3 regions of the Mesorhizobium sp. B3-2-1 genome follow, and region 2 is predicted to be linked to each of the others. Evidence: riboswitches for the same ligand, from Rfam matches in the RefSeq annotation. Region 2 holds a riboswitch; each other region holds the start of a gene.
The links. Region 2 has a riboswitch for cobalamin ahead of FJW08_RS24960 (DUF1636 family protein). Riboswitches for the same ligand answer to the same signal wherever they lie in the genome.
Positions count from the first base shown of each region.

Region 1 (3,266 bases), on a different contig from region 2:
CCGCGCCTCGATCGCGCTGACGCCAGCGGGTAGGGAAGCCTTCGCGCCGCTCAACCAGGATTCGCACGACCAGGTGCGCGCGCTACTCGGTCGCCTGGCGCCCGTCGATCAGGATCGGCTGGTCAAGGCCATGCGCATCGTCCAGGACCTGCTCGGCGACAGACCCGAACCCAAGGTGCCTTACATCCTGCGGCCGCTGCAGGTTGGCGACATCGGCTGGGTCACGCGCCGCCAGGGCATGCTCTACGCCCAGGACTATGGTTGGGACGAAACCTACGAGGCACTGGTGGCTGAGATCCTCGGCGAGTTCGTCAAGAATTTCGATCCGAAATGGGAGCGCGGCTGGATCGCCGAGCGGGAAGGTGAGGTCGTCGGCTCGGTCTTCGTCGTGCGCAAGTCGGATCAGGTGGCCAAGCTGCGGCTGCTCTATGTCGAACCTTCGGCGCGCCGCCTCGGCATCGGCAAGCGCCTGGTCGAGGAATGCATCGGCTTCGCCCGCGCCAGGGGATACAAGACGCTGACCTTATGGACCAACGACATTCTGACCGCCGCCCGGCACATCTACCAGGCGGCCGGTTTCAAGCTGATCGAGGAAGAGCCCCACCATTCCTTCGGCAAGGATCTGGTCGGACAGAACTGGGATCTGGACCTGTAGCGGCGCGTCATGCCTTGACCCGCACCCAGATCTCCAGCCCGCCATTACCGGTGCGGCCATCGAATTCGGGCCCATAGCGCTCGAATTCCGACGCGTAGGCGATTTCATGGCCGGAGGCGGGAAGCCAGCCGTTCCAGATCGTGTCGATCGTGCGCCGATGAAAAAACGGCAACGGCTGTCAGGCGGCCGGACGCAAAGTCGACGACAGGCTTGCTCTCAGGTCTGTTCTGTTATAACAAAACGAAGCAATCGCCTTGCCTCGCTGTCGCGCGCGGCCTAGGCTGCGACTCGTGATGGTCCCCGAGCCGAAAGGCGAGGGGTGAAAAGGGAACGCGGTGAGACCCCATGGGGTCGAGGCCGCGGCTGCCCCCGCAACTGTAAGCGGTGAGCAAGATCCGGAACGCCACTGGCCGGCAAGGCTGGGAAGGCAGGATTGCGCAGAGACCCGTGAGCCAGGAGACCTGCCATCACTGAGTTGACCGGACGGGGTGTGCCGGGAGGAAACGTGGACATCGGTCTTGTCGGCCGGTCGACCAACATCCTTCCGTCGCCAGTTTTGAAAGTGACGGGAAGTTGGACGGCGCAATCGATCGTATTCAACCCGGCTCCATGCACCAGATCATCGTGTGCACCCTTTGCCGCGACGTGCCGACCGGCGTCAGGTCGGGCGAAGGTTTGTGCGCCGAGTTGCGCTCCCGCCTCTCGGCCCAGCCTGACGTGGCGCATGGTTTCACGGTCGAGGGCGTGGCTTGCATGGCGGGTTGCGCGCGTCCCCTGACAGTGGCTTTCCAGGCGCCAGGCAAGGCAGCCTATCTCTTCGGGTCGATCGACGCGCAGGCCGACGCTGCCGATCTCGTGCGGTTTGCCAGGCTTTACGCTTCGCTTCCGGACGGCTGGTGCAATTCCGGACAACGTCCGCCGGGCCTGGCCGGCAAGACGCTGGCCCGCATCCCGGGAGCCGGCAAGCTGGCGGATGGCAATCGATGACAACGCCGCTTCTCGATGCGCGCGACCTGGGCGCGACGGCGAATGGCCGGCATCTGGTCCATGCCGTCAGCCTGTCGGTGACATCCGGCGACCGCCTCGCCATCATTGGTCCCAACGGCGCCGGCAAGACCACGCTGCTGCGCATGTTGTCCGGCATGCTCAGGCCGAGCTTCGGAGAGGTGAAGCTCGGCGGGCGGCGCCTGGATGGGATTTCGCCCGCCGAACGGGCTCTGCATATCGCCGTCGTGGGCCAGACCGACCAGCCGGACCCACGGCTGGCGGTGATCGACTATGTCGAGCTTGGCCGCGTCCCGCATGCCGGCCTGAGGCGCCGCGGCGAGGAACGCGACATTGTCGTGGACGCGCTGCGCCGGACCGGCCTGTTGCCGCTGCTCGGCCGGACCATCGGCTCGCTGTCTGGTGGCGAACGCCAGCGCGCCCAGCTTGCGCGTGCCATCGCGCAGGAGCCCAAGATCCTGTTCCTCGACGAGCCGACCAACCACCTCGACCCGCGCGCCCGCGCGCAACTGCTCGAACTGGTGGCCGGCTTCGGCATGACGGTGATCGCGGTGCTGCACGATCTGACCCTGGTGGCGCCCTTCGCCACCAGGGTCGCGGTGATGAACGAGGCCCGGCTGCAGGCGCTGGCGCCGCCGCACGAGGCGCTGACGCAGCAGTTGATCCGCGAGATTTTCGGCGTCGACGTGTTTCGCCTGCGCCATCCCACCGAGGACCGCGAACTGACGGTGTTCGACCTTCCGAACCGCGCCGCACCGCCGTCCTGATCAAATCCATCCTTATCCGACACGTTCAACCAAGGAGCAAAGTCCGTGAAACGCCTCGCCTTGTCCCTCGTCGTCTCGCTGCTGGCCTCGACAGCCTTTGCCTTCCCCGTCACCGTCGACAGCTGCGGCAAGCAGCTGACCTTCGACGCGCCGCCGAAGCGCGCCGTCATCCATGATCTCAACATGGCCGAGATGGCCTTCGCGCTGAAGCTGCAGCCGTCGATCGTCGGCCTGACCGGTATCACCGGATGGTACAAGGTCGGCCCCGAATTCAAGGCAGAGCAGGGTTCCATTCCCGAACTGGCGCCGAAATATCCGACGCTGGAGAATCTCGTCGCCGCCGAGCCCGATTTCTTCTTCGCCGGCTGGTACTACGGCATGAAGCCCGGCGGCGACGTGACCCCCGACACGCTCGCTCCGCACGGCATCAAGACGCTGGTGCTGACCGAAAGCTGCGTCCATCTCGACAAGAGCCGCCCGGCCGCCTCCATGGACCTGCTCTATGGCGATATCGAAAAGCTGGGCAAGGTCTTCGGCAAGGAGGCAGAAGCGGAGAAGCTTGTCGCCGGCTGGAAGGCGCAACTCGCCGATATCACCGCCAAGGTCGGCAGCGCCAAGGGAACACGCGTGTTCCTGTACGATTCCGGCGAGGACAAGCCCTTTACCGCGGGAAAGTTCGCCATCCCCAGCGCCATGATATCGGCGGCCGGCGGCGACAACATCATGGCCGACATGGAAACGAGCTGGGGCAACACGGACTGGGAGACGGTGGCGGCGCGCAATCCGCAATTCCTCATCCTGCTCGATTATCAGGACGGCGGCGGTTACAGGAAGCTGCT
Region 1 covers NZ_VFTI01000003.1:40,518-43,783, forward strand. The annotation lists gene FJW08_RS03845 (helix-turn-helix domain-containing GNAT family N-acetyltransferase) at 1-655, shown strand, start outside; partial or broken gene FJW08_RS03850 (AraC family transcriptional regulator) at 663-812, opposite strand; cobalamin riboswitch at 933-1,139, shown strand; gene FJW08_RS03855 (DUF1636 family protein) at 1,265-1,642, shown strand; gene FJW08_RS03860 (ABC transporter ATP-binding protein) at 1,639-2,427, shown strand; gene FJW08_RS03865 (ABC transporter substrate-binding protein) at 2,473-3,266, shown strand, end outside.
Region 1: it holds a riboswitch for cobalamin, as region 2 does, so the genes downstream of both, FJW08_RS03855 (DUF1636 family protein) here and FJW08_RS24960 (DUF1636 family protein) in region 2, are expected to answer to the same signal.

Region 2 (3,266 bases):
CATATTGGCCGGGCCGCCCTCGCGGAAATAGCCGAGCAGGCCGTCGAGTTCGGCGCGGGGCAGCGTCGAGGCTTCGATCAGCCTGAGATCCTCGTCATGGCTTTCACCGGGAAGCAGCGCCAGTCTTATGCCGCGTTCGCGGGCAATTGCCGCCAGTTGGTCGCAGCCATAGCGCCACCAGTCGTAACCGCCGAGGATACGCACCAGGACGACCTTGGCGTGGCGGGCGACGCTGTCGACCCAGAGGTCGACCGACATGGGATGGCGCAGGTCGCGCAGTGCCGCCAGCCGCATCGAGGGCAGGCGATCGGCGTCGGCCTTCCATGCCGCCGCCAGCCCGGCGAGGTCGCTGTCGGTGAAGGATAGAGCCACGATATCCGCCGGCGTCTGCCTGAGATCGACAGGCTCGGCGAGGTCGTCGAGCGAGGCGGAGGTCGTGGTGAGGATGTGCATCGCGCCCGTGCCCGAAAATCAGCCGGCGAGTATGCGTTCGATCGCCGGCCGGTTCAGCCCCTTGAGGCCGATGACGACCAGGCGCGAACGACGGTCGTCCCCGGCGGTCCAGGCGCGGTCATAGTAGTGATTGACGCGCGGGCCGACGGCCTGCAGCAGGAGCCGCATCGGCTTGCCGCCGACCTCGACGAAGCCTTTCACCCGCAACACGTTCTCCTGTTCGGCGGCCGCGGCGACGCGCTTTGCCAGCTCGTCGGGATTGGCGATCGAGGGAATGTCGACGATGAACGTGTCGAAGTCGTCATGCTCGTGGTCGAATGCGCCGTCGTGATGGGATTTGCGGTTCTCGATATCGTCCTCGACGGCGAGCCCGAGGCCGAGCAGCACCGAGGGATCGACCTTGCCATGAGACGTCGGCACGATCTTCACGGCGCGGGCGGCGTGTTCGCCGATGATGCTGTTAGCGCGGGCCGAGCCGTCGGCGTCCATCAGGTCGCTCTTCGACAGGATGATCAGATCGGCGCAGGCGATCTGGTCCTCGAACACTTCCTCGACCGGATCATCATGGTCGAGGCTTTCATCCCCGGCGCGCTGCGCCTGCAGGGCTTCCATGTCGTTGGCAACCCGGCCTTCGGCAAGTGCGGGACCGTCGACCACGGCGATGACGCCATCGACGGTCACGCGGCTCTTCACCGACGGCCACTGGAAAGCCTGGACCAGCGGCTTGGGCAGAGCGAGGCCCGAGGTTTCGATCAGGATATGGTCGACCTTCGGCGTCAGGCACAGGATCTGGTCGAGCGCCGGCACGAAATCGTCGGCGACGGTGCAGCAGATGCAGCCATTGGCCAGTTCGACGATGTTTTCCTCGGGGCAGGTGTCGATGCCGCAGCCCTTGAGGATTTCGCCGTCGATGCCGATGTCGCCGAACTCGTTGACGATGATGGCAATCCGTTTGCCGCCGGCGTTTTCCAGAAGATGGCGGACAAGGGTCGTCTTGCCGGCGCCGAGGAAGCCGGTGACGACGGTGCAGGGAACGCGGGAAACGGATGCGGTCATATCAGTCTTTCAGCATGTCGAGGGGAGGGATGCGGGCAACGAGGCCGCGTTTGAGGCTATCGGGCCTGCCCCGCCAGGGAATGAGGCCGTCGCTGGAGGTGGCGAAGAGTTTCGCGCCGGTGACGAGATCGGCACCGCTGGTCGGGGTCAGATCGCCAAACACATAGCTCCAGCATCCGTCGCGCAGGATCGCGGCGCTCAGCCGGCGCTTGCAATTGCCGAGGCATTCGACGGTGCGGATGCGGATGTTGTCGCCCGAGGCGGCTTGGCGCGTATCTTCAGCCAAAAGTTCGCCGGCCCGGGGATGAGCATCGGAGCCGGTCTCGTCGCGACAGGAGGCGCAGACGATGACAGTGATGCCGGCCAGGGAATCATCCCCGCCGGACGAAATGTCCGTTGTTTCAGCCGAAAAACTGCCGTCGCGATCCAAATCAGGCTCCTTGCCCGGAAAACCCGCCGGACGATCGGATACTTGCATTCCAGACGGCAGGTCTCCTGGCTCGCGGGTCATCGCCTTGGGTAGCCGCCTTCCCGGGACAATCCCAGTGGCTTTCGGCCTTGGCTCTTCGCTCACAGTTGCGGGGACAGCCGCGGATTTGGGATTTTCAATCCCGCACCGCATTCCCTCTTGGCTCCTCCCTTTGCCGAGAGGAGACCGTCTGGATTGGATTTAGGCTCTTGCGGGCAGCGGTGTCAACGCGAGCTTACGACACCGCGATGTCGGACAGCGCCGGGCCCAGGTCGCCGGCGGGCGTCACTTCGATGCGTTCGAGGCCAAGCCAGCCCTGCATCTGCTTCAATTCCTCGGAGAGCTGAGCGGCGGTTTCGGGCGGTGCGCCGGGCTCGGCGTAGGCGGCATGGACACGCAGGACACTTGCCGGCCGGTCGGCCTTGAGGTCGACGCGCGCCACGATCCTGTCGCCGAGCAGGAAGGGCAGGACATAGTAGCCATATTGGCGCTTGTCGGCCGGGGTGTAGATCTCGATACGGTAGTGGAAATCGAACAGCCGCTCGCTGCGCGAGCGCTCGAAGACGACCGGATCGAACGGCGCCAGCAGGGCGCGGGCCTCGATCTTGCGTGGCAAGCGCGCGCCCCTATGGAGGTAAGCCGGCTTGTCCCAGCCCTCGACACGGACCGGCAGCAACTCGCCGGTCTCGACCAGTTCCTCCAGGCGGCCTTTCATGTCGGCGGGGGAGAGTCGAAAATAATCGCGCAGGTCGCCCGATGTCGCCACGCCATGGGCGCGGGCGGAGATGCGCAGCAATTCGCGATGTGCATCCTCGGCGGTCGGTACCGGCAGGTCGAGGATCGCCTGCGGCAGCACGCGCTCCGGCAGGTCGTAGAAGCGCTCGAAGCCGCGCCGGTGCGCGGTGGTGATGCGCCCGGCCCAGAACAGCCATTCGAAGGCGTGCTTGGCGTGGCTCCAGCCCCACCAGCCGCCGGAGCCTTTCTGGCCTTCCAGCGCGGAAGCGGCGATCGGGCCGCGTGCCACGACCTCGCGGTAGATCTCTTCTATATAGGGGGCGTGCTCGCGGCCCCATTTGGCCAGCCCCAGATACATTTCATCGCCTTGCTCGGCGCGCCGCATGCGCCAGCGCATCAGCGGGTAGGTCTCGACGGGCAGGAACGAGGCCTCGTGCGCCCAGTATTCGAACACAGTGCGCTTTCGCGTCACGGCGGCATTGTCGAGCAAAGCGAGGGGATAGGGGCCAAGACGCGAATAGAGGGGCATGTAATGGGCGCGAACCACCGCACT
Region 2 covers NZ_VFTI01000028.1:56,133-59,398, forward strand. The annotation lists gene FJW08_RS24950 (cobaltochelatase subunit CobN) at 1-453, opposite strand, end outside; gene cobW (cobalamin biosynthesis protein CobW) at 472-1,509, opposite strand; gene FJW08_RS24960 (DUF1636 family protein) at 1,511-1,939, opposite strand; cobalamin riboswitch at 1,977-2,184, opposite strand; gene FJW08_RS24965 (winged helix-turn-helix domain-containing protein) at 2,214-3,266, opposite strand, start outside.

Region 3 (3,266 bases), on a different contig from region 2:
CGGAACCGGCCGAGACGAACAGATACTTCGCCGCCGGATGGCTGTGCAGTGAAAAGTCGCCGCCTGGTCCATAGGCCTTGACGTGCGAGCCCGGCGCCAGGTGATCGAACATCCAGCGTGTGCCGACGCTGCCCGCCTGCGCCTTCACCGTCACCGCGATCGAGAACGGCCGCGACGGCGAGGACGACAGCGTATAGGTACGCATCAGCGATCCGTCCGGCGTCGGCAGTTCCAGCGTCACGAACTGGCCTGGCTTATAGCGGAACCAGGTCTGGTTGTCGGACCGGAAGGTGAAGGTCTTCACGTCCGGCGCCTCGTCGCTGACGCCGGTCACTTCCAGCACCTGCAGCCTGTCGTTCCAGGGCGCCATCTGGTCGAGATGACGATAAAGGCCAAGGTCGGTCATCGCATTCATCCCTCAGCCTCTCATGCGACGCTGCGCAGCGCGGGCCGGCCACCTTCGGCAAGGCGCGGTCCGATGAAGCGGGCATACCAGTCGACGAACTGGATCACACCGCCCTCATGCAGCTCGGAATAGGGGCCGGGCTCGTAAGCGGGCGATAGGATACCGAAGGCGTTCTCTTCGACGATGCGGCGATCCTGGTCGTTGGTTTCGGTCCAGACATGGGTGAGTTCGGCGAGATCGTAGTCGACGCCCTCGACCGCATCCTTGTGTACCAGCCATTTGGTCGTCACCGCCGTCTCCGTGGCGCTGACCGGCAGCACGCGGAAGGTGACGGCATGGTCGATGAGGATATGATTCCAGGTTGTCGGGTAGTGATAGTGCATCAGCGTGCCGATCCGGTCGCCCGAGACGCTGTCGGACAGGTTCTTCTTCACCGCCCGCCTGCCGGTCATCGTGTAGCTCTGGGCATCGCGCAGCAGCGGCGCGCGGGTGGCGCGGTATTGCCCGGCCGGGTCGATGCGGAATTTGCTGGGTAGGCCAGCAGCCTCGCATTTCGCCCAGTGCGCCAGCATCTCCGGATCGCTGTCGGCCCCTTGCACGCCGGTCACGGTCGGTGCTTCCGGGAAGGTCTTGCACAGCTCCGGATGATTGCCCGCGCAATGATAGCATTCGCGGTTGTTTTCCCAGACCAGCTTCCAGTTGCCCTTCTCGATGATCGTGCTCTCGAAGGCGATCTTGGCCTCGCTGAGCCGGTGCGGCTTCAGATAGGGCTCGATCATCGCCCGCATCGGCGCGAAGTCGGCGGGCTCCTTGGCCAGGCAGATGAAGACATAGCCGGCGACGCTTTCGCAGGCGACCGGCTTCAGCCCGAACTGGCTCTTGTCGAACCCATCGGCCATCTGGCGGGCGAACAGCAGCCGGCCGTCGAGCTCGTAGGTCCACTGGTGATAGGGACAGACCAGTTTGGCGGCCATGCCCTTGTCGGTGTTGCAGACGCGGCTGCCGCGATGGCGGCAGGAATTATGGAAGGCGTTGATCTTGCCCTGCTGATCGCGCACCAGCACGACTGGATAATCGCCGATCTGCACGGTGATGAAGCTGCCCGGCTTGGGCAATTCGCAATCATGGCCGATGAACAACCAGTCGCGATACCAGATCAGCTCCATGTCCAGCTTGAAGTAGTCCGGGTCGGTGTAAAAGGGCTGTTCCAGCGAAAAGCCTTGTTTGCGGCTGTTCAAGAGCCTCAGCATGTCGTTGCGCGCGTCCATGTCCTGTCCTCAGTTTCAAGGACTGAACTGGTGGTGATTGAGGAAGGACTGGACGCAGATCGGCGAAAAGCCGGACAAACACCATCCGCCTCTTGACCGCCCACCGCGATCAGTCGAGTTCTAGCCATCTCGGGCTGGTTTCCGGGCTCTGGAGTTGTCCTTGCGGACCATCGCGACACCTTCCCAAGCCTTCGCCCAGTGGTCTCCCGTTGCGACTTGAACTCCACCACCGTTGCGGGGGCAGCGCCGGAATCTGACCGGCTTCCCAATTCTCCGCTCCATCGTCACGCAGCGGCACCTGAGATGCCTGATCTAATCACGACAGGCTTTGCGACATCGGCACGAAAGCGACATCGCATCCATGCGGCGCGACACGCACGCTGGATCGTCGTGACAGGGTCGTAGCCGTTGGAATCGAACTCCGTCGCCAGACGCGCCGGCACCGTTTTCGACCCCTTTGCCGCGGGCGAGAAGGTTAACGGTTTCAAAAAGTGACTATTAGCAGAGTCTAAAATCGAACCGAACGGTTCGTTTCTGTTGACGGTGCGTGCAAGACCGTGTGAACGCCGAGCCTCCGACACAGTTGATGATCGAGGCGTTGGCTTTAGATAACCAATTGATATCACGAAGAAAAAGAGCGGATTTGGAAAGCCCTGGTACAATTTCAAGTGGTGGGGTCATGGTCCACGCTGAACAACTTCGTGATTGGAAACGGCCGGGGGGCTCTCCCACATCGGGGCTGTCCGAACGACGCGATTTTAATCCCAAGACACGCCGCTAGACGGACGGAAAAATACTGGAGTACCCAAAATGAAAAAGATTGTTCTCACTGCCGCCGCCGTTCTGGCGATTTCCGGCAGCGCCTTCGCTGGTAGCGACAATTACGGTTCGAACGGCGCCAATCAGCCCGCAGCAGCCGTGGACAGCTCGTACACCGCTTCGACCTCCACCAAGACGTCGGAGCCGGTTGCTCAGGCGCCTGCTCAGGGCAGCGATCGCAACCTCTTCGGCCGCTAACGGCCTATCCGCACGGATGGCGGGCTTGCCCGCCGGTCCGGTGGAATTCAAGAAATTCAGGAGTGTCTAAAATGAACAAGATCCTTATTGCCGCCGCCGCCGTTCTGGCTATTTCCGGCAGCGCTTTTGCCAGCGACAACTATGGCTCCAACGGTGCCAACCAGCCTGCTGCCGCGGTGGACAACTCGTACACCGCTTCGGTCGACAAGTCGGCTCCTGCCAACCAGGAGCCCGTCCAGCACGGCGCCGATCGCAACCTGTTCGGCAACAACTAACATCTCGTCAAGCAGGGACGGCGCGCTCAGCCCGTCCCTTGAATTCGAAAATATCGGAGTAAAAAAATGAAAAAGATTGTTCTTACCGCCGCCGCTCTTCTGATTGCCGCTGGCGGCGCCTATGCCGGCAACGACAACGTTGGCGGCACCGACATCAACAAGCAGGCGACCGTCAACGTCGATACGTCGCATACGGGTTCGATCCGCAACAGCGACTCGCCCGTCTACAAGCTGCTCAATTCGTCCGGCGACGTGCAGAAGCCGGCGCATCAGGGTGCTGATCGCAATCTCTTCGGCAAC
Region 3 covers NZ_VFTI01000011.1:53,533-56,798, reverse strand. The annotation lists gene FJW08_RS13605 (hybrid-cluster NAD(P)-dependent oxidoreductase) at 1-406, opposite strand, end outside; gene FJW08_RS13600 (aromatic ring-hydroxylating dioxygenase subunit alpha) at 427-1,674, opposite strand; cobalamin riboswitch at 1,789-1,991, opposite strand; gene FJW08_RS13595 (DUF680 domain-containing protein) at 2,485-2,691, shown strand; gene FJW08_RS13590 (DUF680 domain-containing protein) at 2,763-2,966, shown strand; gene FJW08_RS13585 (DUF680 domain-containing protein) at 3,033-3,266, shown strand, end outside.
Region 3: it holds a riboswitch for cobalamin, as region 2 does, so the genes downstream of both, FJW08_RS13600 (aromatic ring-hydroxylating dioxygenase subunit alpha) here and FJW08_RS24960 (DUF1636 family protein) in region 2, are expected to answer to the same signal.